3 regions of the Bradyrhizobium sp. LA6.1 genome follow, and region 1 is predicted to be linked to each of the others. Evidence: riboswitches for the same ligand, from Rfam matches in the RefSeq annotation. Region 1 holds a riboswitch; each other region holds the start of a gene.

Region 1 (10,190 bases):
TCGCCACCACGGGCCTCGTGTTCGTCTTCTTCGAGATCCTGCCGCACTTCCCGGTCGGCGTCTCCGAGGTGCACTTCATCCTCGGCTCGACCCTGTTCCTGCTGTTTGGGGCGGCGCCCGCGGCCTTCGGCCTTGCGTTCGGACTGTTGTTCCAGGGCATCTTCTTCGAGCCGCCCGATCTGCCGCAATTCGGCATGAACGTCACCACGCTGCTGGTGCCGCTGTTCGGGATCCAGGCGATCGCCGCGCGGATCATTGCCCGCAACACCGCCTATGTCGATCTCAGGTATCGCCAGGCGCTGGCGCTATCGACCACGTATCAGGCCGGCGTCATCGCCTGGGTTGCGTTCTGGGCGCTCTATGGCTCGGGCTTCGGTGCGACCAACCTCGTCAACATCGCGACCTTCGCGGCCTCCTACGCGCTCGTCATCGTGATCGAGCCGCTGGCCGATCTCGCCGTGCTGGCACTGGCAAAATCGCTGCGTGGCGTCACCGCGCCCGGTCTCGTCACGCCGCGCCTGCACAACGCGGCTTAAGAGACAAAGGGGCGGCCGTCATGGCCGCCCCTGCACGCGCGATGCTGACACTCTCCCTGATAGGCATCGGTTGCGGCGATCCCGGGCAGCTTACGCGCGCCGCCGTTCAAGCCATCAACGCGGCCGATCTCATCCTGATCCCGCGCAAGGGGACGGCGAAGTCCGATCTCGCAGATCTCAGGCGGACGATCTGCGCGGATGTGCTCACCAATCAAACGACGCGCATTGCCGAGTTCGATCTTCCCGTGCGCGATGCCGGCGAAGCGGATTATCACAAGGGCGTCGACGATTGGCACGATGCCGTGGCCGCGGCCTGGTCGCAGACGATCGCCAGCCATCTCGAAGGTGAAGGCAAGGTCGCGCTGCTGATCTGGGGCGATCCCTCGCTCTACGATTCCTCGCTGCGCATCGCGCGGCGGCTCGATCCGTTGCCTGATATTGAGGTCGTGCCCGGCATCACTTCGATCCAGGCACTGTGCGCGGCGCATGCGCTGCCGCTCAACGACATCGGCGAGCCCTTCCTGGTCACGACGGGGCGCCGCTTGCGCGAAGGCGGCTGGCCGCAGGGCGTCGACACCGTGGTGGTGATGCTCGACGGCGGCACGGCGTTCCAGTCGCTCGATCCAGCGGGGCTGCACATCTGGTGGGGCGCTTATCTCGGCATGCCCGATCAGATCGTCATGTCGGGCGTTCTGGCCGAGATCGGCCCGCACATCGTCGCCGCGCGACAGGATGCGCGCGAGCGGCATGGCTGGATCATGGACAGCTACATTCTCAAGCGCAGGCCGTAAGCGAGGCAGCATGCTCCCTGAATGGGTCTATCGAAAATGTCCTGAGGTCTCCGCCGCCCACCGCGAGGCGGCGCTCGCGCGTCAGGCGCAACTCACAAAACCGGCCGGCGCGCTCGGCCGGCTGGAGCAGCTTGCGGTCGAGCTTGCGGGCCTGCAGGCGACCGAGCAGCCGCGCGCCGCGCGAGTGCCGATCATCGTCTTCGCCGGCGATCACGGCATCGTCGCGCAGGGCGTGTCGGCCTATCCGCAAGGAGTGACCATCGCGATGATGGCGAATTTTGCCTCGGGCGGTGCTGCGATCTCGGTGCTGGCGCGTGAGCTTGGCTCAAACCTTGAGGTCGTCGACGCCGGCACGTTGGCGCAGGAGGCGATCGCGGGCGTCGTCGCCGACAAGCCGCGCCAGGGCACGCGCGACTTCAGCGTGGAAGCCGCGCTCACCCCGACGGAGCTGGCATTCGCCTTCGAGGCCGGTCAGCGCGCAGTCGCGCGCGCAGACGCCGGCAGGCCCGATCTCCTGATCTTCGGCGAGATGGGCATCGGCAATACCACGACGTCGGCCGCGATTGCGGCGAGCCTGCTCGGCATCAGTGCCGAGGAGATCGCGGGCAGCGGTACCGGCGTCGACGCGGCCGGCCGCGCGCACAAGGCGCGCGTGATCGACGCTGCGATCGCGCGGCATGGCGTTGCAGGTGCTTCGCCGGAAAAAATCCTGTGCGCCGTCGGCGGCCTCGAAATCGCGGCGATTTGCGGCGCCATCATTGCGGCTGCACAAGCCCGCATTCCCGTGTTGATCGATGGCTTCATCGTATCGGTGGCAGCGCTGGCGGCGGTGCGGCTGAACCCGTCGTGCCAGCCATTCCTGCTGCCGTCGCATCAATCGGCGGAGCAGGGACATCGGCTGGTGCTGCGTGCGCTGAACGTCCAGCCGTTGATCAGCCTCGATCTCAGGCTCGGCGAAGGATCGGGTGCGGCCATCGCGCTGCCGCTGGTGCGGCTCGCATGCAGCCTTCACAACGGCATGGCGACCTTCGCGCAGGCTAACGTTCCGGATCGCCCGGCCTGATCGGGCTCAAGCCGCGCGCTGATTGACCGCGACGACGCGCCAGCCGCTGGCGAGCCGGTCGATCCGGGTCAGTGACAACGGATCGATCACGAAGCGCAGGGCCGCTTGTGGCGTCAGATCCAGCGCAATGCAGAGCGCGGCGCGGATCGTGCCGGAATGCACGACGAGCGTTGCTGAGCCAGGGCCGATCCGTGACAGACCGAGCCGCACACGCGCGACCTGATCCTCAAAGCTTTCGCCGCCCGGCGGCCGCCCGCGTGCCGGATCGCTCCAGAACTGCGCGTAGGCTTCGCCGCCGCTCGCGGCGAGCTCGTCATGCCGACGGCCGGTCCAGTCGCCAAAGTTTTGCTCGCTGAAGTCGGGCACCAACGCGGGTTCGAGTCCCAGCGCGCGCGCCGTCTCAACCGTACGTCGCGCCGGGCTCGCAAAGCTCGCAGCATCTGGCGGGAGCCTCTGCCGCAACGCCTCCAGTTGCACGCGATCGCCGAGATCGGCGGGCGCGTCGGCTGCGTGGATCGTCCCTTTGGCGCCGTCGACGGGCGCATGCCGTATCAGCCAGAGGAAGGTCTCGCCTTCCATGCCTATCTCCAAGGAAGTTGGTCGCTGTGGTAATAACGTCGTATCGGCACATTGACTCTGTCTTGTTGGTAATCCTAGATGGCTTTGACGGTTTCCCCGAGTGGGGATGAAAAGGGAATGCGGTGCGGGGATTTTGTCCCCAATGCCGCGGCTGCCCCCGCAACTGTAAGCGGCGAATCTTGCGTCACGAGCCACTGGGTATCTCGGTCCCGGGAAGGCGATGCAAGGTACTGACCCGCGAGCCAGGAGACCTGCCGTCAGCCGTGGTCACACGCGAAGATGTCGGTCGGGGAGTACAGACATTCGGCTTCATCGGAAGGCTCAAAGGCCGGAGGTGGGACCTGGTTCGCTGTGACGTGCCACTGACGTCATACCGAGGTCCCGAACTGTGTCTTCCATTCGTCTTGTACGACCGCGTTGCTTCCTGCTCGCTTCCGCCGCGCTTACTTCATTTGCAGTCGCCGATCTGCCCGCAGCGCTGGCGCAGCAGGCCCGCGAGCCGCTGCCGCCGGTCGAGGTGTCGCCCGCCCAATCCCGCAAACCGGCAAAGCCGGCGGCCCGGGACGCGCAGAGCCCACGCCGCGCAGCATCGCGCAGGCCAGCGGCCGCATCGGCCGCGGCCAAGCCCGTCGTGCCGACCGCGGCGGCGCAGACGCCGCTCAACACCAATGTGGTTGCCGAGAGCGCCTCGCGCCTCGGCCTGACCGTGCAGGAGACACCCGCGACCGTCGAGGTCATCTCGGCCGAGACCATGCGGGAGCAGGGCTATCGCACCGTGTCGGAGGTTGCGCAGGGCGCGGTCGGTGTCACCTCCGGCGACAATCCGGCCGAGCCCGCGGCTTTCTCCATGCGTGGCTTCACCAACAGCCAGATCAACATGCTCTACAACGGCATCAAGATCGGTCCGCAGAACATGACCTCGCGGATCACGGATACGGCCAATCTCGCAGCCGTGGAATTTTTGAAAGGTCCGGCCTCGCTAATGTCGGGCGAAGGTGCCGCCGGTGGCGCAATCAACTTGATCACGAAGCAGCCACACACCGGGCCGATCCGGAATGACGCTGACTTCTCCTGGGATTCGCTCAACTCGTTCGGCGTCCATTACGGCTCGGGCGGCAGCACCAATTTGCAGGGGCTCGACTACCGCTTCGACATCAGCCGCGCCTCGCTCAATGGCTTTGCCGACGACACCAATACCGAGACGCTGGATGTGTCTGGCCAGCTCAATTACCGCATCTCCGACAGCCTCAAGATCTGGGGCGCGATCGAGTACCGGGAAGATCGCTCGAAGGCCTATTGGGGCGCACCGCTGGTACCGATCGCCTTCAGCGGTTCGCATGCGACGAGCGGCATTGTTTCGGGCAATTACGTCTCGAACTTCAACAAAACGAATCTCGGTGCGATCACGATCGACGATCGTACCTTCAACACCAATTACAACGTTCTCGACAACCGCAACGTGGCACAAGAGGTGTGGCTGCGCGGCGGCTTCGAACTGAAGCTGGCGCCTGACCTGACGCTGAAGAGCCAAGCCTATGCCTATGGCGCGGAGCGTACCTGGTTCAACAACGAGATCGAGGCTTTCAATGCCAGTACGGGCCTGCCCAACTCGAACATGGTCGATCGCGAGCGTTTCTATGTTGCACATAGCCAACGCCTTGTCGGCAACATTACCGACCTGATTTGGGACGCTAATATCGCCGGCTTCGACAACCGCCTGGTCACGACACTTTCGTCCAGCTATCTCGATTTCGTCAGGCCAGGCGCGGCCAATTTCCCGGACGATTACGTCTCGCTCGTCAATCCCGACCGTGGCCTTTACGGCCTGCTCACGACGCAGCAGCAGACCGCGCGCATCGACAACGAGGCGCTGTCGTTCGAGGACCGGGTGAAGCTCACGCGAACCTTCGCGCTGGTCGGCGGCCTGCGCGTCGAGCATATCGGGCTTGACCGCAACTCGACCGACTCCGCCGGGCTGGAAAAGGCGAACTTCCCGTTCTCGAAGTCCTGGGCACCAGTGACGGGGCGCATCGGCTACACCTGGGACGCCGTTCCCGGCGTGACCTTCTTCAGCCAGTACGCCACCGGCGCCGACGTCTCCGCCAACAACATCTTCCTGCTTGGGCCTGCCCAGCCGCTCGACCTGACGACCTCGCGCACCTATGAGACGGGCGTCAAGCATCTGTTGTGGAACAACAGGGCGGAATGGTCGTTCTCGGCCTACGATATCGAGCGCAAGAACGTCTATGCGGCGGCTGGCGGCATGCAGCTCAACATCGCAGGACGGCAGGAGTCGAAGGGCGTCGAGCTCGCCGCGGCCGTACGCCCGATCGATCCCCTGCGGCTCTGGGGCAACATCGCCTATGTCGATGCACGCTATGCCGACTACAATTTTGCCGGTGGTTCGTTCTCCGGCAACACGCCGCCGAACGTGCCGCGTGTCGTGGCCAATGCCGGTGCGTCGTACCGGTTCTTCACGCCCTGGCCGGTGGAGCTCGGCATCACGGGCCGCTATGTCGGCGACCGCTACAACACCGATGCCAACGTCGTGACGATGAAGGCCTACACCGTCGCCGATGTCTACGCCTTCGTTGACATCCCGAAGACGGTGTTCAACGCGGTCGACCAGGCCCGTCTGGGCTTCCGCGTGCGCAACATCACCGACAAGCGCTACGCGATCTGGGGCGATCCGTTCTATCCCGACCAGATCCTGCTCGGTGCGCCCAGGACCTATGAGCTCTCGGCCGCGTTCAAATGGTAGGGCGCTGACCACATGATGAACGCGATCGTGCTGCTGCATCGCTGGCTCGGGATCGCGTTCTGCCTGCTGTTCGCGATGTGGTTCGCGAGCGGAATCGTGATGCACTTCGTCCCGTTTCCGTCATTGACGGAAGCGGAACGTTTTTCCGGGCTCGCGCCGGTGGCTGGCGGAGAGGTGAGGATTGCGGTCGCGGATGCCGTCGCTGCGAGCGGGATCGCGGACGCCACGCGCGTTCGCCTGGTCCAGCGGAGCGACGGGCGGGTCTATGTCGTGTCGGACCCGTCGCGTGTGCGCGCGGTCCATGCCTCCGACGGACGGGATGCATCGGTGACGTCCGCCGACGTCGCGGTCGGTATCGCGCGGGATCATGCCCGGCAACGCGGGCTCGATGCCGCGCGGGCGGCGATGATTTCGGGCGCGGATTATGATCAATGGAGCGTACCCAACGGCTTTGATCGACACCGGCCTCTGTTGCGCGTCGCTCTTGGCGATGCGGCCGGAACCGAGGTCTATGTCTCCTCGCGCACCGGCGAAGTCGTGCTGGATACGACCCGCAGCGAACGCGGCTGGAATTGGGCCGGCAGCGTCCTGCACTGGATCTATCCGACGGTCCTGAGGAGCAACTGGTCCCTTTGGGATCAGGTGGTCTCGACATTGTCGCTGGTGGCTTTTATCGCCGCGACGCTCGGCGCGGTGCTTGGAACTATCAGGATCAGGATTCGAGGGCGCGGGGTTTCGTCGCCTTATCGCGGCTGGCACGCCCTGCATCACATCATTGGTCTCGTCGCGACCGTTTTCGTGCTGACCTGGAGTTTCAGTGGCTGGCTCTCGATGGATCACGGCCGGCTGTTCTCGCGCGGGGAACTGACCCCGACCGAAGCGGGCGTGGTGTATGCCGCGCCTGACTGGACGACGGCCCCACCGGTCGGTCAGCCGTCGGCTCGCGAAGTCGAATGGTTCGCCGTCAACGGTGTTGTCTACCGGCGCGACCGTACCGGCCTCGCCAGTCAGGCCTTGACCAAAACGGGGGAGGCGATCCGCAGCCGCCAGGTGGCATTCCTCGGCGAGAGGGATGTCCATAACCTGACGACGCGCCTTGCGCCGGGCTGTGGCGCCCCGTCCGTTCTAGCCGACAATGACGATTATCCCGCGCACTCCGTTGTCCCCGGAGCGCCCGTCTATCGCTCCCGATGCGGCGACCTCTGGTTCGACATCGACGGTGCCGACGGCCGCGTGCTGCAAAGACTGGATGCCTCGCGGCGGGCCTATCGCTGGTTCTACGGTGCGCTTCACACGCTCGATTTTCCCGTTCTCATGGCGCACCCGCGTCTGCGCGATATCCTGGTCGTCGGGCTCTGCTTGCTCGGGCTGGTATTTTCCGTCACCGGCATCGTCATCGGCTGGCGGCGCTTGCGGTCGACCTTCGCGGCTTGAGCTGCGTACCGAACAAATCATATGCGCCATGCAAATTGCGGGTTGCGCGGGCAATGGCAGGCGCGGATGATTGTCCGAGGGGGGCGCAGCGGTGCGCTCTCTCAATGGGGCGATCGTGATCGATGTCAATTCAGCGCAAGCGCCTCGGCATGATGACCCCGTCGTCCAACTCGGTGCTGGAGCCCGTCACCAATTCCATGCTGCATGGCGTGGCCGGCGTCACCGCTCATTTCTCGCGCTTCCGCGTTACCGAGATCGCGCTCGATGCCGCGGCGCTGAACCAGTTCGATGCCTCGGTGATGCTGCCGGCGGCGGATCTGCTGGCGGACGCCAAGGTCGATTCCATTGCCTGGAACGGCACGTCGGCAAGCTGGCTTGGTATCGGCCGCGACCGGAGCCTGTGCGAAGCGATCGCGGCGCGGACCGATATCCCGGCGACGACCTCCACGCTCGCCTGCATCGACGCCGTCCGCGCGCTCGGCGCCGGACGCGTCGGCCTGGTTTCACCCTATACGGACGACGTGCAACGGCGGATCGGCGATGTCTGGGTCGAGGAGGGGATCGCCCCTCACGCCGAGCGGCATCTCGGCCTGCGCGATAACTTTTCCTTCGGTGAGGTCACGCCCGCGACGATCGCCGACATGATCCGCGCGGTCGCGGCGGACGGCGCCGATGCCGTCGTCATTCTCTGCACCAATCTCGACGGCGCCGCGCTGGCGGCCTCGCTCGAACGGGAGTTGGGCATCGCCGTGCTGGACTCGGTCGCGGTCACGTTGTGGAGGACGCTCGAACTCGCCGGTGGCGACATCGCGGCCCTTACGGCGTGGGGCCGGATCTTCCAGACATCAGCGATCATCAAGTGACGGAGACACCTGTGACGCAGCTAGATCTCGCCATTCGCGGCGGCACCATCGTGACGGCCAGCGACGAATTTCGCGCCGATATCGGCATTCGCGACGGACGCATCGTCAGCATCGCCGACCGCATTGAAGGCGCGGCGCGCGAGATCGACGCGACGGGGCTGCTGGCGCTGCCGGGCGGGATCGACAGTCACGTCCACATCTCCCAGGCCTCTGGCCCCGACGTGGTGATGGCCGACGATTTTGCTTCGGCAACGCGCGCGGCGGCGGCCGGCGGCAACACCATGGTGCTGCCCTTCGCGCTCCAGGAGAAGGGAACGTCGCTGCGCACCTGCGTCGAGAACTACCGCAAGCTCGCCGAGGGCGAATGCTACATCGATACCGCCTTCCACCTCATCATCTCCGACCCCACCGCGGTCGTGCTCGGGCAGGAGCTGCCGGCTCTCGTCAAGGACGGCTACACCTCGTTCAAGGTGTTCATGACCTATGACGACCTCGTGCTCAGCGACAAGCAGCTGCTGGAAGTGTTCGATGTCGCGCGCCGCGAGGAGGCGCTGGTCATGGTCCATTGCGAGGGTTACGACGCGATCCGCTTCCTCACCGCGAAGCTCGAACGCGAGGGCCATATCGCGCCCTATTATCACGGCGTGTCGCGGCCGCAGGCCGTCGAGCGCGAGGCGACGCATCGCGCCATCAGCCATGCCGAGGTGATCGGCGTCCCCATCATGATCGTCCACGTCTCCGGCCGCGAGGCGATGGAGCAGGTGCGCTGGGCCCAGCAGCGCGGACTGCCGGTGCATGCCGAGACCTGTCCGCAATACATCACGCTGACGGCCGACGACATGAAAGGCCTGAACATGGACATGTCAGGCGCAAAGTATGTCTGCTCGCCGCCGCCGCGCGATGCCGAAAGCCAGCAGGCGATCTGGGAAGGCATCACCACGGGTGTGTTCCAGACCTTCTCGTCCGATCACTGCCCGTTCCGCTATGACGATCTCAAGGGCAAGCTGACGCCGAATTCCCGCACCTCGTTCCGCTGGGTGCCGAACGGCATCCCCGGCGTCGAGACCCGGCTGCCGATCCTGTTCTCCGAAGGCGTCTCGAAGGGGCGGATCAGCTTGCAGAAATTCGTCGAGCTGACCGCGACCAACCATGCGCGGGTCTACGGGCTCTATCCGCGCAAGGGCTCGATCGGCGTAGGCTTCGATGCCGACATCGTCCTATGGGATCCCAAATTGAAGAAGCCGATCCGGCAGGCCGACCTGCACCACGGCGCGGACTATACGCCGTGGGAAGGCTTTGACGTCACCGGCTGGCCCGTCACCACCATCGCGCGGGGCCGCGTGGTGTACGAGCAGGGCAAGATCGTCGGCGACAAGGGCGCGGGCGAGGTGCTCAGCCGTGGCAAGTCGAGCCTGGTGTGACGGAAAAATAATCGCATCGGGGCGACGCCATGTCGTCTGTTGCGCATACCATCCTCGCGCTGCTGCGGCATCATTGATCCCTTTTCGCCGGCCGCCTTTCGGTGTAGCTCTGCGCCCACTTGTTAGGCGGTCGGGCACCCAAGCTGATCGCCGCCGAAATCATGCAGGAGACACCAGGGATGTACCCGAAAGTTCAGATGTTCATCGCCGGCGAGTGGACCGACGGCACCTCCGGCAAGTCGGAGGACATCCTCAACCCCGCCACCGGCCAGCCGATCGGCAAGACCCCGCACGCCTCGCGCCAGGACCTCGACCGCGCGCTGGAGGCCGCCAAGGCCGGCTTCGAGATCTGGCGCAAGACTTCGCCGTTCGACCGCTACAAGCTGATGCGCAAGGCCGCCGACATCATCCGCTCGCGCGCCGCCGAGATCGCGCCCGTGATGACCATGGAGCAGGGCAAGCCGGTCGTGGAAGCGCAGGGCGAGACCATGCTGGCCGGCGACCTCATCGACTGGTTCTCGGAAGAAGCCCGCCGCGCCTATGGCCGCATCGTCCCGCCGCGGATGGGCAACGTCTCCCAGCTCGTGACCAAGGAGCCGGTCGGCCCGGTCGCCGCGTTCACGCCCTGGAATTTCCCGATCAACCAGGCGGTCCGCAAGATCTCGGCCGCGCTCGCCGCCGGCTGCTCGATCATCGTCAAGGGCCCGGAAGAAACCCCGGCAAGCTGCATGGAGCTGGTGCG
Region 2 (10,190 bases), on a different contig from region 1:
ACAGCGAGCCCTCGAAGCTCGGATAGCGTCCGCGCTCCGCGGCGAGATCGGACGACGCTTCGATCGCGTGGAACGAGATTGCCTCCATGCTGGTGTCGGCAAACGCCACGGCCGCGTCGGACGCGGTCGGAATGCGCTGGACCTGAAGCGCTTCCTGAAAGCCCATCAGGCCGAGCCCGACGGGACGATGACGCATGTTGGAGCGGCGCGCTTCGGGGATCGTGTAGAAATTGATGTCGATGACGTTGTCGAGCATCCGGACGGCGGTGGTCACCGTCCGCTTCAGCTTGGCCTGGTCGACACCATCAGGCCCGACATGGTTGAGCATGTTGACGGAGCCGAGATTGCAGACCGCGACCTCGTCGCCCGAGGTGTTCAGCGTGATCTCGGTGCAGAGGTTCGAGGAATGGATCACGCCCGCGTGGCGTTGCGGCGAACGCAGATTGCAGGGGTCCTTGAAGGTGATCCAGGGATGACCGGTCTCAAACAGCATGGTCAACATGCGACGCCAGAGGTCGCTCGCGCGCACGGTCTTGAAGACGCGCATGCCGCCGGCCTTCGCCCTGGCCTCATAGGCCTCGTAAGCCGTCTTGAACGCCTCGCCATAGAGATCGTGCAAATCGGGCGTCTCGTCAGGCGAGAACAGCGTCCATTCGCCATCGGCATCGACGCGCTGCATGAACAGGTCCGGCACCCAATTGGCGGTGTTCATGTCGTGGGTGCGGCGGCGGTCGTCACCGGTGTTCTTGCGCAGGTCGAGGAATTCCTCGATATCGACGTGCCATGTCTCCAGATAGGCGCAGACGGCGCCCTTGCGCTTACCGCCCTGGTTGACGGCAATCGCGGTGTCGTTGGCGACCTTCAGGAATGGGATGATGCCCTGGCTTTCGCCGTTGGTGCCCTTGATGTGGGCGCCGAGGCCACGAACCGGGGTCCAGTCGTTGCCGAGACCGCCGGAATATTTTGCGAGCAGCGCATTGTCCTTGATTGACTTGAAGATGCCGTCGAGGTCGTCCGACACTGTGGTCAGGAAGCAGGACGACAATTGCGGACGCAGCGTACCCGAATTGAACAGCGTCGGCGTCGAGGCCATGAAGTCGAACGATGACAGCAGATCGTAGAACTCGATCGCCTTGGCCTCGCGATCGATTTCGCGCACCGCCAAGCCCATCGCGACACGCATGAAGAAGGCCTGCGGCAATTCGATCCGCTTGCCTCGGACGTGCAGGAAGTAGCGGTCGTAGAGCGTCTGAAGACCGAGGAACTGGAAGTTCAGGTCGCGTTCCGGCTTCAACGCGGCCGCGATCCGGCCAAGGTCGAAGCGGGCGAGTTCAGGATCGAGCAGTTCGGCGGCGATGCCGGTCTTCAGATAGGCCGGGAAGTATTCGACGTAGCGCATCGTCATGTCGGCCTGCGAGGCGGACGTCGGCACGCCATGGACGTAGGACAGCACCTCGCCGCGGAGCTTGTCCAGCAGCAGGCGCGCACTGACATAAGCATAATTCGGCTCCTGCTCGACCAGCGTGCGTGCGGCCATGATCGAGGCCAGCGCCAGTTCGTCCTGGCTGATGCCGTCGTAGAGATTGCGGGTGGTCTCGGTGAGCACGGGTGCCGCGGAGACGCCGTCGAGACCGGCGCAGGCTTCGCCGATAATCAGCGCAAGCCGCTTGGTGTCGAGACCAACGCGCGAACCGTCGGCGAGCGTGACATGAAGGACCGGCGCGACAGCGGGCGTCGCTTCCGCGGCCGCCTCCTCGGCGCGCTGGCGCGACCGCTCCTCGCGGTACAGCACATAGGCGCGTGCGACCTTGTGGTGCTCGCTCCGCATCAAGGCGAGCTCGACCTGGTCCTGCACGTCCTCGATATGGAAGGTGCGTCCCTCGCCTGCCCGCCGCATCAGCGCAGCGACGACTTCGGCCGTGAGCTGCTCCACGCTCTCATGGACGCGACGCGAGGCGACCGCGCTGGTGCCTTCGACCGCAAGGAAAGCCTTGGTCATGGCGACCGCGATCTTGGCGGAATCGAACGGCGAGACCTTGCCGTTGCGACGGATGATCTGCATAGCCGGCTCGCTCGAAGCAGGCGCAAGCGATTGTGGACGCAAATGAACGATGGGTGCGGAGGCGGTGTCCGCGTCGTGCAGGTTCAGTGACATCAATGGGCCCCGTGATGCGCGCGTTGTGTTTGAACGGGGCTGTAAGGAAGGACGCTGCAGAAACGCCGGCAGCAGAGTTGCCGGGCGGTGCATGCAAGCGACCGCCGGACACCCCGCCCGTGGACGTTCAGATTGTCGCGGCAGGTCTCCTGGCTCGCAGGTCGTCGCCCACTTCCCGTCTTCCCGGCGCGAAAGGCGCCAGTGACGATTGTTCGGAAGCAGCTCGCTGCTGACAGTTGCGGGGGCAGCGCCGGAATTCCGCGCTCTCGCGCGGTTCACCGGCTTCCCTCTTAGCCACTAAATCTTGCGATCCAGCGGAACCGTGACGCCCACATGTGGTGACATATGCAGCCGGGTGTCAACGATTCGTTGCGGGTCATGAGCCCTGTGCCCTGTGGAATGCGGGAATTCGCACTTGGATCGCGCCTCAGCTTGGCGCGCTATGAGGTCCGCATCCCGACTGCAAGATCACACAGTCCGGCGCGACGCTGCCGCTGCATGTCGCCTCGCAGCCGCTCACCAGCGACGCCACTCTCGCTTCCAGCACACGCAGCTCCGCAATTTTCGCCCTGATCGCACCGAGGTGCTTCGCCGCAAAGGTCCTCGTTTCGCTGCACGGCGCGCATCGCTGGCCGGCGAGCCAGACCGCGCTGGTCAGCCCGGTGCGCGTCACGATGACGGCGGTGAAGGCGCCCACGCCGCCCAGGAACGGCATGGACGCCCGATGCTATTCGGACGAAAGGTGATAGCCGCGATCGCGATAGTCGAAATCGACGAGCTCGCAGATCCGGGCCGATGGATCGGCGGGCGCCGCATAATAAGCCCTGATCTCCTTGATGCGACCGCTCGCCCCTTCGAACGCGTACCATTCGTCGCCGCGAAGCGCCGTGCCCTGCTTGCGCTTCCAGTGCGTCCATTCGATCACGGCTTCCGGCGACGTCGACGAGCAAAGAATCTTTTCGATCGTCCATTGCGACCCGAGATTCTCGACGCACCAGATCCATTTGCGCGCGATGGTATCGGCGCCACGCCATGGAATGTCCGGCAAGCCGGACGGGAAGTAGTGAACCGCGTCCGCCGTGAAGCAGGCCATCAAGGCATCGTAGTCGGCGGCGTTGCAGGCGTCGAAATAGCGACGGATCGTCGCCTCCATGGCGGCGGGCGATGTCTTGCTCATGTCAGGCTCCCGCCCGGATCGTCGTGGCCCTCGCCGGATCCGCACCGGCCTTTTTCCAAGCCTCAAAGTCGGCGCGCACGGCAGGTGTGGGCGGATAGACGCCGTAGAGCGGCTCGCCGGCACTGATACGATACGACAGGTACTTCTCGAGCTGGTCCCGCCTCTCGCAGAGGTCGGCCATTTCGGCGGCCAAATGCCGTGGCACGACCGTGATGCCGTCACCGTCACCGACGATGATGTCGCCCGGGTAGACCGCCACGTCGGCGCAGGCGATCGGGATATTCAGGTCCGCGACGCGATGATAGGACAACCGCGTCGATGCGGTGACCTGCCGCGCATAGGCCGGGAAATCGAGCCGCGCCAGCTCCTGGCCGTCACGAAACGCGCCATCGGTGACGATCGCGGCTGCGCCGCGCACCTTCATCCGCGTCGGCAGCATGGCGCCCGCCGATGCTGCGCGTGGATCGTTGCGGCTGTCGATCACCAGGACATGGCCGGGCGGAATGTTCTCGACCGCTTCCCATTGCAGATTGTCCGCGTTCGGATACGGCGTGAGTGTCTCTATGGTATCGAGATCCTCTCGCGCCGGGATCATCCGCATGGTGAAAGCTTCACCGGCGAAGCGGACCGCGTCCTTGTTCATCGGCACCAGCCCGACCAGAAAGCACTGGCGCAGGCCTTTCTTGAACAGCTCGGTGGTCAGCGAACCCGAGGAGACATCCTTCAGCCGGCGGATGACAGACGGATCCAGGGGACTAAGCTTCGTCTTTGGTTCGTACATGGCCATCCTCCCTCAGCGGCGCTTTCCGACCTCGTGGACGTCACGGGCCCAGGCGCGCGCCTGCTCCGACAGGCTGAAGCCGAGGCCCGGCCGGTTCGGCACGATCATGCGGCCGTTCACGACCTCGAGCTTTTCGTTGAACATCGCCTCCGACCACTCGAAATGCTCGACCCAGGGCTCCCGGGCATAGGCCGCGGTCAGGTGCAGATGGATCTCCATGCAATAGTGCGGCGCGAGCTGGAGCTTCTTGTGGTCGGCGAGCGCGAGGATCTTGAGGAACGGCGTGATGCCGCCGACGCGCGGCGCATCCGGCTGGATGAAATCGACCGAATTGTTGCGGATCAGCTCGTAATGCTCGTCGATGCTGGTCAACATCTCGCCGGTCGCAATCGGGGTCGCAAGCTCGGCTGCCAGCGCCGCATGACCTTCGTAGTCGTAGGCGTCGAGCGGCTCCTCGATCCAGGTCAGGTTAAATTGCTCGGCGATGCGGCCGAAGCGCAGAGCCGTGGTGCGGTCCCATTGCTGGTTGGCGTCGATCGCCAGCGGAACGTCGCCGATGTGGTTGCGAACCGCCTCGATGCGCTTGAGGTCGACCATCGGGTCGGGCTGGCCGACCTTCAGCTTGATGGCGCCGATGCCCCTGTCGAGCGCCATGCTGACGCGCTCCTTCACCTCCTCGATCGGCATCGAAAGGTATCCGCCGGAGGTGTTGTAGCAGCGCACGGAGTCACGATGGGCACCGAGCAGCTTTGCCAGCGGCAGCTTGGCGCGCTTGGCCTTGAGATCCCACAGCGCGATGTCGAAGGCGGCGATGGCCTGCGTGGACATGCCGCTGCGGCCGACCGAGGCGCCGGCCCAGACGAGCTTGTCCCACAGACGCGCGATGTCGCTCGGATCCTCGCCGATCAGCTCGCCGGCGATCTCCCTGGCGTGCGCAAACTGCCCCGGACCACCGGCGCGCTTCGAATAGCTGTAGCCGATGCCGCTGTGGCCGTTCTCGGTCTCGATCTCGGCAAACAGGAAGGCGATCTCGGTGAGGGGTTTTTGCCGGCCGGTGAGAACCTTGGCATCGCTGATCGCCTGGGCGAGCGGCAGGAAGACGAGCGACGTCCTCACCCATGCGATCCGGTCCGTCGTCGCTTCCCCGGCTGCGAGCCCTGCCGCGAGCGGGTTGGCGATAATGCGCGTGTTGATCTGGTAGTTCATGGCTTTCTCCTATCGAGGTGGATTTGCGGGAAATGATGTCATTCGGCAGCGACCGACGCGGAGCGGATCAGCCCGCTGCCTTCGCGAATGACGAGACGCTCGATGGGCCCGACGATGACCCAGTAACAGAGCACGGCCAGCAGCCCATGCAGGCCGACATACAGCAGCGCTCCGTTGAACGATCCGGTGGCGGAGAGGATGTAGCCGATCGCAACAGGCGTCACGATTCCGGCGGTGTTGCCGACGGCGTTAAAGACGCCGCCAGTGAGTCCGATCACCTCCTTGGGCGCGGTGTCGGCGACGACCGTCCAGCCCAGCGAGCCAAAACCCTTGCCGAAGAAGGCCGCGCTCATCAGCACGGTGATCAGGACCGTGGAGTTCGTGTAGTTGCAGCCGATGATCAGGACCGTCATGACGAGGCCGATCGTGATCGGGGTCTTGCGCGCGATGCTGAGCGAACCGGTGCGCTTGAACAGCCAGTCGGTGAAAAAGCCTGTCGTAACGCCGCCGACGAAACCGCAGATGGCGGGGATGGTCGCGATCAGGCTCGCATCGAGCACCGACAGGCCGCGGTCCTTGACGAGGTAGGTCGGAAACCAGGACACGAAGAACCAGGTGATGGACGAGATGCCGTATTGCGCCAGGAAGATGCCGACCAGCATGCGGCTCCTGAACAGCTCGGCGAGGTCGGACCATCGCGGCCCCTGCACCGCTGCTGCCGTCGGCGAAGCGCCGCCGAGATCCACCAGCGCGCCTCCATCATGCAGATGAGCAAGCTCCGCAGCACCTATCCTCGGGTGCCGGGTCGGCGGATAGTACGCAACGGCCCAGACTGCCGCGAGCGCGAAGCCCAATACGCCCATGACGGCGAAGATGTGCTCCCAGCCGAAGCGATGATCGAGGAAGCCCATCAGCGGCGTGAAGAGGACGAGCGAGACATATTGGGCGCTGTTGAAAATGGCGCCCGCGACGCCGCGCTCCGCGGACGGAAACCACGCCGCGATGATACGCCCGGCCGCCGGGCCGACAGGCGACTCGAAGACACCGAGCATGAAGCGCAGGATCAGCATCACCAGGAACGGGTAGCTGGCCCAGCCGACGCAGCTCATGAGGAAGGTGACGAGCGACCACAGGATCAATCCGCCCAAAATGGTCTGCTTCGCACCGAGCCGATCCGCGATCCAGCCAGCGGGAAGATGCGCAAGGACATAGGCCCACGCGAACGCCGAAAACATCCAGCCGAGCTCGACCGGCGTGATGCCGAGCGCCTTCGACATGTTCGGCCCGGCGATCGATAGCGTCGCCCGGTCGCCGCTGCTGAGCGCGAGCAGGACGGTGATCAACGCCAGGGTGACGAAACGATAATGCGTCCGTGCGGACGGCTTCTGCTCCGTGGCCACGCTGCTCCCCTCTTTCCCGATTTTGTTTGCCCGGCCGCCTTCGGCGACCGTGGATGTCCGGAACGCCAGCGACGACCGGACGCGAGAAAGCTAGATCAGCGATCAATTCAGGTCTAAACTCATTTTTGGATTTAATTGATCCAGAAAAGGTATCAATGATCGAGTTCGGACAGGTACGCGCGTTCGTGGCGGTGGCCGATGAGCTGAATTTCGGTCGTGCCGCCAAGCGGCTGAATATGACGCAGCCGCCGCTCAGCCGGCAGATCCAGATCCTGGAGGCAACGCTCGCCGTCAAGCTGCTCGAGCGCACCAGCCGATCGGTCAGGCTGACCGCGGCCGGACGCGCCTTCCTGAGCGAGGCCCGCACGATGCTTCAGCAGCGCGAGCATGCGGTCAAAGCGGCCCGGCAGGCCGCGTCGCTCGCCGGTGGAGCGCTGTCAATCGGGTTCGTCGGCGCGACGACGTACGGCTATTTGCCCTGGCTCGCAACGCGAGTTCGCGATGAACTGCCGGATATCGAGATCACCTTTGAGGAGCTGACATCGCGCCAGCAGCTCGATGCACTGAGGTCGGGCCGGATCGATCTCGGATTGGTTCGGCCGATCGAGACGGAGAAGCCAATTAGAAGCGCCAGCGTCTTCCGTGAAGGGCTTGCCCTTGCGCTGCCGCTTGACCATCCGCTCGCGGTGCGACGCCGGCCGGAGCTGTCGCATCTCGAGGGCCAGCCCTTCATCATGTATTCGTCGGGCGGTCCATATATGCGCGCGCTCTTGACGGCGGCGTTCGACGCCAATGGCATCCGGCCCCAGGTCGTGCAATCGATGAGTCAGGCACAGGCAATCCTGTCGCTGGTCAGCGCAGGTCTCGGCCTTGCGATCGTCCCGGACGAAACACGCAACGCCTGTTTCGACAACGTCGTGTTTCGCCCGATCAGGCTCGGACCATCGGTCTTCGCCGAGCTCCATGCGATCTGGCGCAGCGACAACCGCAACACCGCCCTGCCTCGGCTGCGCGAACTTGCGTTCCGGACCGCACGCTGAGCGCAGCCTGAAGCGCGGTGCCCTGCGGTGGTGGGACACTAAGTCCGGTCATCGCAACGACCGGACCTGGAGACTCCGGAGGCGTCCTACGCGTTCCGCATCGCGCGCCCGAACGGATCGACCAGGCGGACGATCTCGCAGGCGGCGACGAGGCCGGCGAGCCAGACGGCGCTGGTCAGCCCGATGCGCGTCACGATGGCCGCAGTGAACGCGCCCTCTCCGCCAAGGAACGGCGTCGCGGCAAGCAGCGCGAGCTCATAGGCGGCGTAGGCGGCGACGAGCGCGATGGCCAGCATCAGCGGCGTGCGGCCCTGCGGCAGCAGGCGGAGGACGGTCGATGCCGCCGCGGTCGACAGCAACGCGGCAGCACCGATGACAAAGCCCCATGCGATGGTGCTGCCATCAATGGGATAATGCAGCACGCCGAAGCCGATGGTCTGGTTCACGAGCCAGGCGCCGGTGACGACGAGCAGCGCCGGACGCATCGGCAGCATCGCGGCGGCAACGACGCAAACGGCGTCGCGCAGGCAAGCGCGAAGCTCGCGAGCGCGCATGACACCGTCAGCAGCGCGAAGCAGAACATCGGCGCGAGGCGCGACGCGACCGGATGAAGGCGGAAACGGTCGGCGTGGGGCGGCAGGATGGTGACAGTCATGGAACGATCTCCTTGTGGGATTTGTAGCACATTTTTTGCTGAAACGCGGCATCACGTCTGACTCAGTGAAGAGCCTCCATGGGATCTTCAGTCTCGGCTGGATCGCGCCGGTCGTAGGCGGCAAGCCAGGCGGCGAGTGCCGCCGTGTGCGGCTCCATGGCCGCCAATTGGCGCAAGGCCACGCGAACGGTGGCGCGCGCCGTGCGATCGGGCGGAAGCGTCACCATCTCAGGTCCCCGCCCCTTCGCGACCGCCTCGACCACGGCCCTCTTGCACACCGTTAGCTCCGGCAGCCCATAGAGTTCGAGCAGCGCCTGGAAGGCTGCGTGATGATCCGGCCGGAAAGCGCGCTTGCGGCCGAGCTGATCGCGCAGCGGATGGGCAGGATAGAGATGCGCGCAGGGGATCCACCCCTCAGGTAGCGGCTCGGTGGCGGCATGGGTGCGGCGATGCGCGAGCAGCTTTGGCAGAACGTGGGTGTGCGGGCCGTCAGGGCTTCGCCCACCCGGCGGCGGGATCCGCTGGAATACCTCGGCGCGCCCGATGCGGCTGATGAAGACGCGGTGCGGATTGGCGGCCAGAATGATCCGCATGGCATCGCTTTCGGGCGCGAACACGGATTGGCCCGTGCGGCTCCTGAGTGCGGCGACGGCATCGGCATCGCTGACGCGGATGCAGGCGTCGATCTGCAACGTTCCGAGACCAAGGTCGAACAGGATGCCGCTGCGATCCCTCGTCAGGAGCGCCTCGACATCCGGACCGAGCTCGGTCAACACGGTACGACCACTCATGGCGCTGGCTTCATGCGGAAGACACAGCGCGATGCGGTGGCTCCAGCTCTCCGTGGTCGGCGATTCCGATGCGATCAGGCGCAGATCCGGGTGGGAGACAACGCGTATCCCACCCTTCTGCGTCACGGCGCTGATCCCGTTGCGAGACTGCTCCATATCGAAGGCCTCACCGGGCTCGCGTGTGAACTCGGCAATGGCACCGAACGTGCCGACGCTCCAGCCGGCCTCAGCGTCGGCAAGCTGGCTTGCGATCGGGTCCATGAGCGGATCGGCCGTCGTCATGAGGCTTCTCTCTCTCACTATCTGACGTCGTAATTCGCCAGGCGAATGCCGCCATAGACGCCCAGTCCCGGCTGCAGAAAGCCGGTCGGATTTTGATAGTGCACATTGGCGAGATTATCGACCCGGCCGAACACCTTCACCTGGTCGGTGACCAGATATTCGGCTGCGACGTTGACGACAGTGTAGGCCGGAGCCAGCAGACGCAGAATGCTGAAGTCGCGGTTGCCATCGACGAAACTCCCGACGCGCAACACTGTTGCGGACAATGTGAGCGGGTCGATCGGATTCCAGATGACATTTGCGCTCCACTTCTCCTTCGGACGCCTCAGCAGCTCCAGTCCCGCCGTTGCATCCACTGCGCGGGTAAAAGTGTAGTCGGCACGAACGCGAAGCCGGTCGGTGATCGCAGCCGCGACGAAGCTCTCCGTGCCCTCCGTGATCGCCTTGCCGATATTGGTGTTGGTGCTCGTGAACGTCACGGGATCGAACGTGCTCTGGATCAGGTCGGTAATGTTGTTACGGAAGTAGGTCGACCCGAAGCGGACACGATCGCCAAACAAGGGTTGCTCGAAGCCGGCGTCGTATCCGACGCTTTCCTCGGGCCTGAGGTTGGGATTTGCAAAGAAGAAGAACGCGGGAAAGCTGACGTAAAGCTGGTTGAGCGTCGGCGCCTTGAACCCCGTGCCGTAGCTTCCCTTGAACT
Region 3 (10,190 bases), on a different contig from region 1:
GTTCGCTCCGCGGCAGCCGCAGCCGATGATATGTCGGCCTCAGCGAGCCAGCCCGCACCGTTCGAATGCCAGTAGTAGCCGGCCAGGACCAGGCCGCCGCCCAGCGCAAGTGCCGTCAGGAGACGCAGCGTTTTCATGTCGTGTATCCGCGCGCCCGGGAGCGCGCGTCCGTGTGAAGGAAAAAGGGGAATGTCGGGCGCCGCCGGGCAGCGCCCGAACGCTCACTTGACCGCCGTGACGATCACCTTGCCGGTGACGGTCTCCGGTTCGCCCTGCACCTTCACAGACAGCGTCATCTGGTAACGGCCAGCCATCGGCAGGTCCGTCTTGAACGCGTACACACCAGGCTCCCTGGACGGCAGCGGCGCGACCGCCGACTCCATCTCGGCCATCCCGTCCGGAGCCATGTCGAGGCGGGTCTTGAAGATGACCGCGTCCGGTATCGGCTTGCCGGTCTGCCGGTTCGTCAGGCGAACGGCGAGCGTGACATCTTCGCCCTTCTTCATCTGCGGAGTGACGGGCTCGAAGGCGTAGTCGCCCGCGCCCGCCATCGCGGCGGAAGCGGCAAGCGAAAGGGTGGCGGCGAGAGCCGCGGTGCTGATCTTGGAAAGCATTGTCCTGTCCTCATGAATTGATCTTTCGCCGTGGCGCGTGAAGCGCGCACGTCAGTCGTCGTCGCGAGCAGGCCTGCCGCTCGCGTCTCGGGCTTTGCGAGATCAGATTCGAGGAGGTCGGAAAGGAGGACTGCCGCCGCGGAAGGAAACGACCTGATCCGGGGGGATAGCCATCGTGCTGGCCATGACGGCGAGACGTTCGAACGCCACGGGCCGGACATCACCGAGCGCGATGATCCCGCCAACGCAGCAGAAGCCCATCCCGCACTTGTAGCCGCCGCTATGGGAGCCCGTTCCCTTCATGTCGGGACAACAATCGTCCATCGACATGTCGGCGTCGCCGCTCATGTGCATGGCCGCCTGCATGCCATCCGACGACATTGCGAGGTTCGCGGCGGACGCGCCAACCGGCAGCATCGCCAGGGATATGGCGATGGCGACTGCCAGGATGGTACGGACGAACTGCATCAATATCGACTTACCTTGTCGGGCCGGAACTCGACCTCAGTAGCATATTCGGACACCAGCAGTTATTGATCGTGGTCAAGCGTTCGTTACCCAGGCTCGTCCAGAGGCCGGGTTGGACGTTTCGACGCGGTCCTTCGGACTATCGTGCAAAACAGCAACACAAGGCCACCATCGACCCACCGACCCGTCCAGCAGCCCGCGCGGATGTTGACGCGCTCATCCCCTGATGCCAGTTTCGTGATCGGTAGTGTCCGCAAGGACTCTTCAAGGGAATGCGGTGCGTCCACCTCGGTGGGCAATTCCGCGGCTGCCCCCGCAACTGTAGGCGGATAGCCGACGACCAAACGAACCACTGGAGCCCCGCTTGGGCCTCTGGGAAGGTGGTCGAAGGCGATGACCCGCGAGCCAGGAAACCTGCTACCAGCCATGGTCACGCGCGAACGCATTGGGCGGGGTGCCCTGATGTCGGACAAGTAGCCGGTGCATCCGCCGCCTGGGGCGAAGGTGGATGACTAAGGCAACCGCGGTGACGGTTTGTTTGCGTCGCCGCAGAGCGTTGTCGTGCAAAATCTTCATTTCCGTGCTGGCGCAAGGCCAGCGTTATCGCGTGCTTTCCTGATTACTCTGCTCTCGTCGGTGTCCTTGTCGTCCGCGGCGCTCGCGCAAAGCGCGGCGCAGGACAACCGCTCCCGGGAGGTCGGTCCGGTGATCGTGTCGCCGCCTGCGCCGCGACAGGCTCCTGCCGTCAGCCCGGGCACTCAGAAGCAGCGCGCGGCCCGGCGCGCCGCGGGACGCAATCGTGGCGCCCCTGCTGTCGCCGTTCCGGCCACGCAAGCTCCGAGCGGCCCGGTGCAGACGCCGCTCAACACGGCAGCCGTCACCGACGTCGGCTCCCGGCTCGGCATCACGGCGCGCGAGATGCCGGCGACCGTCGAGGTCATCAGTCAGCGGACGATGCAGGACCTGGGCATCCGGACCACGACCGACGTCGCCAAGGCTGCAGTCGGCGTCACCGGCGGCGATGCGCCCGGCGCGCCCGCCATCTTCTCGATGCGTGGTTTTTCCGGCGACCAGATCTCCACGCTCTACAACGGCATCCCGATCGGGCCGTCGACCATGACCGGCCGTCCCATGGACGTGGCTGGCCTCCAGCAGGTCGAGATCATCAAGGGACCGGACTCGCTGGTGGCGGGCCTCGGTGCGACCGGCGGCGCCATCAACTACGTGAACAAGGCGCCGCACACCGGACCAATCGTCAACGACGCCTTCACCTCCTACGATTCCTTCAACGGCTATCGCGCCGGTTACGGATCGGGCGGCAGCACGCTGATCAACGGCCTCGACTACCGCTTCGACATCAGCCATTTCAACAACAAGGGCTTTATCGACGACACCTATTCGAAGCTCAGCAACGTCTCGGGCCAGCTGAACTATCGCGTCAACGAGAACCTGAGGATCTGGGGCGCGACCGAATACAGGCAGGACAACGACCGCTTCTACTGGGGGACGCCGCTGGTGCCGGCGAACGCGCCGGGCATCGTGCCGACGTATGGCGTCGTCTCCGGCCTCTGGAGCAACTATTACCTCGGCGGCGGCACGCCGGTCCCGGTCACCATCGACGCGCGCACGCTGACCACGAACTACAACGTGCTCGACAATCACAGCGGCGCCAACGAGCTCTGGCTGCGCAGCGGCTTTCAATGGGACATCACCAACAACATCTCGCTGAAGAGCCAGGTCTACGGCTATGACGCCCACCGGCACTGGTTCAACAACGAGATCTCGTCGTTCGACCAGACCGTAGGCAATTTCGCAGGCGCGCAGAGCATCTACCGCGAGCGCTTGGCGCTCGATCACGCGCAGCGGCTCTACGGCAACATCACCGACCTCACCGTCAATTCCAACGTCGGCGGAATGGACAATCGCTTCGTCGCCACCGTGGCGGCGAGCAGCAATCAGTTCAACGTCTCGCAGGACACGCTGTTCTTCAATGACTACGTCGACCTCCTCAACCCGGATCGGGGGTTCTATGGCCCGCGCGCCGACGAGAAGATCTATACCCATCTCGACACCGCCTCGCTGTCGTTCGAGGACCGGCTCAAGCTGACCTCGACCTTCGCGCTGATCGGCGGCATCCGTTTTGAAAATATCGAGCTGTCGCGGACCCGCTTCGACGAGAATGGCCTCCTGAAAGCCAACTATCCTTTCTCGAAGACGTTCAATCCGGTCACCGGACGCATCGGCTACACCTGGGACATCGCGCCCGGCGTGATGCTTTACAGCCAGTACGCGACAGCAGCCGACCCGACGGTGGCGAACATCTTCATCCTCAGGCCCACGACGCCGCTGCTGCTGACGACGTCGCGGACCTACGAGACCGGCGTGAAGCTGCTGTCGGCCGACAAGCGCGCGGAGGCCACGTTCTCGGCCTTCGACATCGAGCGCAAGAACGTCTACGTCCCCGAAAGCGGCATCCTCTTCAACGTCGCCGGCAAGATGGCCTCCAAGGGCGTCGAGATTGCCGCCGCGGTCAATCCGGTCGCAGGCCTCAAGCTGTGGGGCAACGTCGCCTTCGTGCAGTCGCGCTTCATCGACTTCACCTATGTCGACGGCAATGGCGACTTCCAGTCCTATTCGGGCAAGACGCCGCCCAACGTTCCCAACTTCATCGCCAACGCCGGCGCCTCCTATCGCTTCGACACGAAGCTGCCGGTCGAGATCGGCGGCCTCGTCCGTCACGTCGGCGACCGCTTCAACTTCCAGGACAATCTGGTCACGATGGACGCCTACACGATCTTCGACGCGTTCGCATTCGTCGACATCCCCAAAGCCTATTTCCCGGGCGTCGACCAGACCCGGATCAGCTTTCGCGTGAGGAACCTGACCAACAAGCTCTACGCGGCCTGGGGCGATCCCGGTTACACCGACCAGATCATCCTGGGCGCGCCACGCAGCTACGAGGTCGCGGCTTCGTTCAAATGGTAGTCGCGGATCACCTTGCCCGCGCCGTGGCAGGAGTTGTCACGCGACAGTAGGACGCAATCGCAAATCGATTGCGCCGTTGAAGCCGCAGGTCTCGAGAGCTATCGATCAACGAAACCTCGCTTCCATCGGGAGGAACGCATGAGCACCATCACCGGCGGTTGTCACTGCGGCGCGATCCGCTATCAGGTCGAGGGCGAAGCGATCGTGCACGCGCTGTGTCACTGCCGCGATTGCAGGCTTCACGCGGGCGCTCCCGTCGTCGGCTGGACGATGTACGCGGACGATGCCGTCAAGGTGACCAAGGGCGAGCCCAAGGTGTATCACTCCTCGGAACATGCCCGGCGGCACTTTTGCGGCGACTGCGGAACCGGCCTGTTTTATGTCAATGCCGACATGTTGCCCGGGGTCATCGACGTCCAGAGCGCGACCTACGACGATCCCGATGCCGTACCGGCGACGATGCACATCCAGGTCGCAGAGCGCCTTCGATGGATGGAGCGCGCGCACGAACTGCCGACATTCGACCGCTATCCGCCGCCACCGGAGTAGCGAGCGCGAGGGGTTGGCCGTCTGGACGGAACCGCACAATCGCCATCTTGCAACGACCGGACGATTTCACGTACATTGATCGGTGTGGGGACGAAGCAGACTCCCCGTGAGACCTCGGTCCAAGCTCTGCGCAGCACGCCATTCGTGGAGCTTGCGCATGGATACCGAACGCCACCCTCCTGTCCGCCATACCGTTGCCATCCTCTCCCGCGGCGATGCTGCCGCGCGCCGGGACACGACGGCACAAAACAGCCGCTTCGTCCGCGTTTTCGAAGCACTCGCCGCGGTCGGCATCGAAGCCCGACCGGTGATCTACGACGAGATTTTCGCCGACGCCGTGCGCGATCAACTGCTCGCCGTCGATGGCGTGCTCGTCTGGGTCGATCCGGTCCATCAGGGCAAGACGCGCGAGGCCCTCGACCCGCTGCTTCGCGACGTTGCGGCCCAAGGGCCATGGGTGAGCGCACATCCCGACGTGATCCTGAAGATGGGCGTCAAGGACGTGCTCTACCGGACGCGTCATCTCGGCTGGGGAGCCGACACGCATCGCTATGACACCGCCGCAAGCTTCCGCGCCGAATTTCCCGCGCGCCTTCAGGCGAACGGTCCGCGCGTGCTCAAGCAAAATCGCGGCAATGGTGGCCAAGGGGTGTGGAAGGTGGAGGCCCTGCCCAACGCAGACGCCATGGTTCGCGTACTGCATGCCCAACGCGGCAGTCTACCCGAGGACGTACCGCTCGATGCCCTCCTCGCCCGCTGCGAACCGTATTTCGGATGGGGCGGCTGCATCATCGACCAGGCGTTCCAACCCCGCCTGCCCGACGGCATGATCCGCTGCTACATGAGCGGCGCCAAGGTCGCGGGCTTCGGGCATCAATTGATCAAGGCCCTGATCCCGCCGCCGCCGGAAGGCCCCGACGCACCCGAGGCGCAGCCGGGCCCACGGATCATGCACGGACCCGATGCTTCGCAATTCCAGGCGCTCCGAAGATCGATGGAGGACGAATGGACGCCGCAGCTGATGGACACGCTCGGCATCGACGAGCCGTCGCTGCCGGTGATCTGGGACGCCGACTTCCTGTACGGGCCCCGCGACGCCGCGGGCACCGACACCTACGTCCTGTGCGAAATCAACGCGAGCTCCTGCTTCGCGATTCCCGACGACGCGCCAGCGGCAATCGCCCGAACGGTGAAGCACCGCTTGCTCCGGACTCAGGCAGTGCGTTCGGGCGTATAACCGGCGGCCCGGCTTCGACACCCTAATGCGCAGCGCAGCGGCAGCTTTCATAGGCGACGGGATCGTGGCTGTTGACGATGCTCACGCGGTCGCCGTGGTTGAGCTTCAGCGCGCGCAGCCGCGCCTGGTTGGCGATCCGCATCTTGCGATCCATGTCGCCGCGGCGCTGGAAATAACCCAGCATCAACGGCACGCGCGGCGACGGGTCGAGCTGGGCGTGGTGGAAATAGCTGTCGCCGGCATGCAGCAGCCATTTGTCACCTGATCGCACCGCGATGCCGCAATGGCCGAGCGTGTGGCCAGCGAGCGGGATCATCAGGATGTCGGCTTCCTTGTCGCCGAGCGCGCGCACGCCCTTGAAGCCGAACCAGTCCTCGCCGGCCTCACCATAGAATGTCCAGCGCGGCCCATGGCTCCACTGCCCCGTGACATAGCGCCCTTCGGGCGGCGCGGGCTTGCGTACCACCGCCATGTCGTATTCGGCGCGATGGACGTGGATCGCGGCATGGGGAAAGTCCGGTACGCCGCCGGCGTGGTCGCGGTCGAGATGCGTCAGCAGCACGTGGCGCACATCGCTGGGCGAGTAGCCGAGCGCCTTCACCTGCTCGACCGCCGTCTCCGCCGGATCCAGCCTCGGCGCGGTCTGGCGCAGCCATCGGCCCCCCAGCCGATCGGGCGTTGCGATATCGCCGAGACCGATGCCGGTGTCGACCAGAGCGAGTCCGTCCTTCGTCTCGACCAGCAGGCAATGGCAGACCAGGCGGGCGCGCTGGAACAGGCCGCCAGTGCCGTTCACAAGACGGCGGCCCATGGGGCACATCGTGCCGGTGTTGAGGTGGTGGATCTTCATGGCGCGTTCCTGCTGTTGTGAGCAGGGCGTTCTTGCCACCGGGCGATCTATAGGTAAAATATTGAATACTGATACTATCTCTAGGTTCATCCTATGGACATCCGCGAGCTTCGCTACTTCGCCGCCGTGTACCGCGAGCGCAATCTGACCGCGGCGGCGCGCGCATGCTTCGTATCGCAGCCGTCGATCTCGACCGCGATCACCCATCTGGAGGCCGAGCTCGGCACCACGCTGTTCATCCGGCACAAGAAGGGCGGCGCGCCGACCGCCTCAGCCGAGCAGTTTCATGCGCTGGCCCGCCGCATCATCGACGATGCGGACGCCGCACGCAGCCTGTTCAGGAAGCCGAATACGAAGACCACCGTCACGCTGGGACTGATGCGCACGCTCGACATCCCCCGAACGATCGCGCTGCTGAAGCCGCTGACGGCGCGCACCGACATCGCGCTTCGCCTCGTCGGCAGCGACGAGCGCGCCGATGCGCGCATCATCTCGAAGAGCATGCTGCGCGCCGACGAGCATTTCGTCGCGCTGTGGAGCGAGCGCTATGTCGCCGCACTTCCGCCCTCGCATCCGCTGACGCTGAAGGAGAAGCTGCGGACCGCCGATCTCGCCGGCGTCCCCCTGATCGACCGCTGCCATTGCGAGCAAAGCGAATTCTTCGGTCGGAACTCACAACGAAGGCAGACCGCGGCGATCGCGCAATCCGAGGATTGGGCGATGGCGCTGGTCGCGGCCGGCGTCGGCATTGCCATCGTCCCGGAAGGCGTGGCGCGCGGCAATCCCGACGTCGCGGTGCGCGAGATCGAGGTGAAGGTCAAACGCGAGGTCGGGCTTGCCTATCGCGCATCAGTGCCGCTGGCGGATGCGCTGAAGGATTTTGTCGGGAAACTTCAGAAGCAGCGGCGCAAGCCGGATCCGACCGGCCCACGGCGCAACAAACGCAGGAAGTCCTAGCCCTTCGAGATGACTGCGCGGCCATAGGGCGGCTGGGCCGCAACCGGCGGATTGGCAGTCTGGGCCGCGAGCTCGCCGATCAGGCGGTCGGCATCGGCGGCCATGCCGTCGGGCGCCTGGATCACCAGACGCTCCAGCGCCCAGCGATAGGACGAGACGCGCTGCTCGAGGCACAGCTGCACCCACTGGATGATCAGCGAGTTCTCCCGCATGCGCGCGACCGCATCATCCCTCTCCCTTGGCGAGAGCTCGGAGACCCGCGCCATGGTCGCATCGCGCTTCCTGTCGAGATCGATGACGCGGATCGCGGAGCCGAAGAACGGCTCGAAACGGGTGATGTCGTTGCGCACGTCCTCGATCAGCTGCGCATAGCGCGATGAATGCGAGCGATGCGGCTCGTCGATCAGCGTGCGCCCATACATGGTGCGGTCGAACACGACCTTCTGCTGCCAGGGCGACGGCAGCGCCCTGTAGTCGCCGAATACGCTCTTCCAGGCGGGCCGCGACAGCGGCGGCTCGATCATGGGATAGGCGAGATCGCGAAGCTGGCGCTCCGCGTCGGTGAGCTGGAATTGGGACGACTTCAGGCCGACGCTGCCGGTGGCCTCGGCCCCGAGCCAGCGATGCATGTCGTCGCTGCGCATGTCAGCGCGGGTGCGGCCGAAATCGCCGCCGCTGCACGCGCCGAGCGTCGCACCGACGAGTGCGAGCAGGACGGCCGTTACGACAGGCCGGATCTGGCGGATGGCATCCGGCATTGCAAAAGCCGGATGCTAGCGGCGACGACGACGGCGCCCCGGCGCTGTGCCCTGCTCCGGCCCGCGATCGCCGCTGGTTTCTTCCGTCTGGCGCTCGATGCGGATCACGGGGAGGATCAGAATCGTTCCCGTTTCCGTGCGCGGCGTGGCATCCCCCGACGAGCCTGCCCGGCGACCGGCCGGAAATTCGATAATGGTCCCCATATCAGCTCTCTATCAATTGCCGCGCGACCGAGCGCGCTGGTGCAACGTGCGTTCATTAAGATCAGTTCATGGTTAACGGGGTGTAAACGCGCCTTCCGGACCGTAACTTCACGGGCGGCCTCCCGCGTCCCGTTGCGGGACGACAACACCTGAAATCATGGGGTCGGCTTCACGCCTCGTTTTCCTTAACGAGCCTTTAAAGGAACCTGCGTTAGGCTCGCGGACGAGTATCTTTTCCAGGTCGCGTATCTCTCCATGACCAAGTCGCTGTTTCCCGGATTCGACGGGCTGATGAGCCTCTCCCGTCGCGAAGGCGTTGATGTTCGCCCGACGCTGCTGCGCGTGCTGACGGACCTCTATGTCCAGGCGCCCACCCACAGCGACGACGAGCAGCGCCAGTTCATCGAGCTTGCAACGCGGCTGATCGACCAGGTCGACGATGCGACGCGCGCGGCCGTCAAGGCGAAGCTTGCGATCTATTCGCAGACGCCCGTCCCGGTTCTGCAGAAACTCGGGCTGGTTGCGACCCAGGAAGGCCGCAGGGTTCCGCTCGCACGCGAAATTCGCAGCTCCCCGCAGGCGGCTTCGCCTGCTCGCACGCCGACCGACGCCGAGTTGCGCATGGCCGCCAACATGGCGATGCAGCCGAAGGAAGCGGCCGAGATCCACGACATGTTCTTCCGCGCCGATGCGACCCAGCGCGCGCTGGTCCTGCACAATCTGGCGCAAACCCCGCTGAAGGCCGCGCCGCGGATTCCGACCGTGCGTGCCAAGCGCGCGATCCAGATCCTGGAGATGGCGGCAATCGCCAACGATGTCGAGAATTTCACCTACGAGCTCGGCGACAGCCTGATCCTGCCCTCGCGCGTCGCAGCGCAGATCGTCGACGATGCCGGTGGCGAAGCGCTCGCAATCGCCGCGCGCGCGCTCGACATGCCGAGCCCGAACTTCCAGCGCATCCTCCTGTTCTTCAAGCCGGAGATCGGCACGTCGGTCGATGCGGTGTACCGGTTGTCGCGGCTCTACGACCGGCTCAACGACCGCTCCGCGCTGGTGATGCTGGCGGCCTGGCGCGGCTCGACGCTCGCGGTCACGCGCGCAAAATACCAGTCGTCGCTGCATGACAGCGAACGCCAGCGCGCGCGTGCGGGCGCCAGCCAGACCCGGCCGGGCGTGCAGCCGGGCTCGGCGCCTGCGGTGCGGACGGGCACCGACGGATCGGACCGCTAGGTCTTCGCCAATTCGAGGAAGTGACGGCCTTTGCGGTCCTCGGTCTCGACGATCCAGGCGTCCGGATCGAAGCGGATTTCCTTGGTGAGGCGCTCCTCGACCGCTGGCTCAGGCATCGGCTGCGCGGCAAGTGGCACGAAGAAGCGGTCGACCGGCCGGCCGTCGTCATAGACGGTCTGCGGCGCCGGTACGTACAGCATCGCGTTGCCGTCGAGCAGCGACACCTTCACGAATACCGCGCCCGCCTCCTCGGCACCGCGACGACGCACCGCCCCGAACACGCCTTCGGTCTGGCACCGGCGCAGGTAGGCGGAAACCCAAATGTTTGATTTCAAACG

Evidence for each region. A riboswitch is a leader RNA that binds a small molecule or an ion and turns the genes downstream of it on or off. The one in region 1 is predicted to bind cobalamin.
Region 2: linked by a shared signal. The riboswitch ahead of ABIB99_RS08190 (ribonucleoside-diphosphate reductase subunit alpha) and the one ahead of ABIB99_RS21205 (TonB-dependent receptor) in region 1 are both predicted to bind cobalamin.
Region 3: linked by a shared signal. The riboswitch ahead of ABIB99_RS02545 (TonB-dependent receptor) and the one ahead of ABIB99_RS21205 (TonB-dependent receptor) in region 1 are both predicted to bind cobalamin.

The regions. Positions count from the first base shown of each region.
Region 1 covers NZ_JBEPQK010000008.1:49,911-60,100, forward strand. Annotated here, with positions in the region: gene ABIB99_RS21185 (energy-coupling factor ABC transporter permease) at 1-536, shown strand, start outside; gene cobF (precorrin-6A synthase (deacetylating)) at 578-1,327, shown strand; gene cobT (nicotinate-nucleotide--dimethylbenzimidazole phosphoribosyltransferase) at 1,338-2,390, shown strand; gene ABIB99_RS21200 (histidine phosphatase family protein) at 2,397-2,969, opposite strand; cobalamin riboswitch at 3,041-3,242, shown strand; gene ABIB99_RS21205 (TonB-dependent receptor) at 3,358-5,730, shown strand; gene ABIB99_RS21210 (PepSY domain-containing protein) at 5,743-7,164, shown strand; gene ABIB99_RS21215 (maleate cis-trans isomerase family protein) at 7,287-8,027, shown strand; gene hydA (dihydropyrimidinase) at 8,039-9,448, shown strand; gene ABIB99_RS21225 (NAD-dependent succinate-semialdehyde dehydrogenase) at 9,628-10,190, shown strand, end outside.
Region 2 covers NZ_JBEPQK010000003.1:212,204-222,393, reverse strand. Annotated here, with positions in the region: gene ABIB99_RS08190 (ribonucleoside-diphosphate reductase subunit alpha) at 1-2,155, opposite strand, end outside; cobalamin riboswitch at 2,278-2,495, opposite strand; gene ABIB99_RS08185 (MerR family transcriptional regulator) at 2,583-2,870, opposite strand; gene ABIB99_RS08180 (nuclear transport factor 2 family protein) at 2,883-3,332, opposite strand; gene ABIB99_RS08175 (ribonuclease activity regulator RraA) at 3,334-4,113, opposite strand; gene ABIB99_RS08170 (L-talarate/galactarate dehydratase) at 4,126-5,319, opposite strand; gene ABIB99_RS08165 (MFS transporter) at 5,358-6,719, opposite strand; gene ABIB99_RS08160 (LysR family transcriptional regulator) at 6,692-7,759, shown strand; partial or broken gene ABIB99_RS08155 (hypothetical protein) at 7,846-8,414, opposite strand; gene ABIB99_RS08150 (DUF6925 family protein) at 8,477-9,487, opposite strand; gene ABIB99_RS08145 (TonB-dependent receptor plug domain-containing protein) at 9,505-10,190, opposite strand, start outside.
Region 3 covers NZ_JBEPQK010000001.1:562,849-573,038, reverse strand. Annotated here, with positions in the region: gene ABIB99_RS02560 (efflux RND transporter periplasmic adaptor subunit) at 1-137, opposite strand, end outside; gene ABIB99_RS02555 (FixH family protein) at 222-614, opposite strand; gene ABIB99_RS02550 (hypothetical protein) at 717-1,082, opposite strand; cobalamin riboswitch at 1,311-1,518, shown strand; gene ABIB99_RS02545 (TonB-dependent receptor) at 1,719-4,067, shown strand; gene ABIB99_RS02540 (GFA family protein) at 4,206-4,616, shown strand; gene ABIB99_RS02535 (Cj0069 family protein) at 4,774-5,853, shown strand; gene ABIB99_RS02530 (MBL fold metallo-hydrolase) at 5,876-6,703, opposite strand; gene ABIB99_RS02525 (LysR family transcriptional regulator) at 6,797-7,660, shown strand; gene ABIB99_RS02520 (hypothetical protein) at 7,657-8,418, opposite strand; gene ABIB99_RS02515 (hypothetical protein) at 8,434-8,622, opposite strand; gene ABIB99_RS02510 (DUF2336 domain-containing protein) at 8,878-9,852, shown strand; gene ABIB99_RS02505 (DUF1491 family protein) at 9,849-10,190, opposite strand, start outside.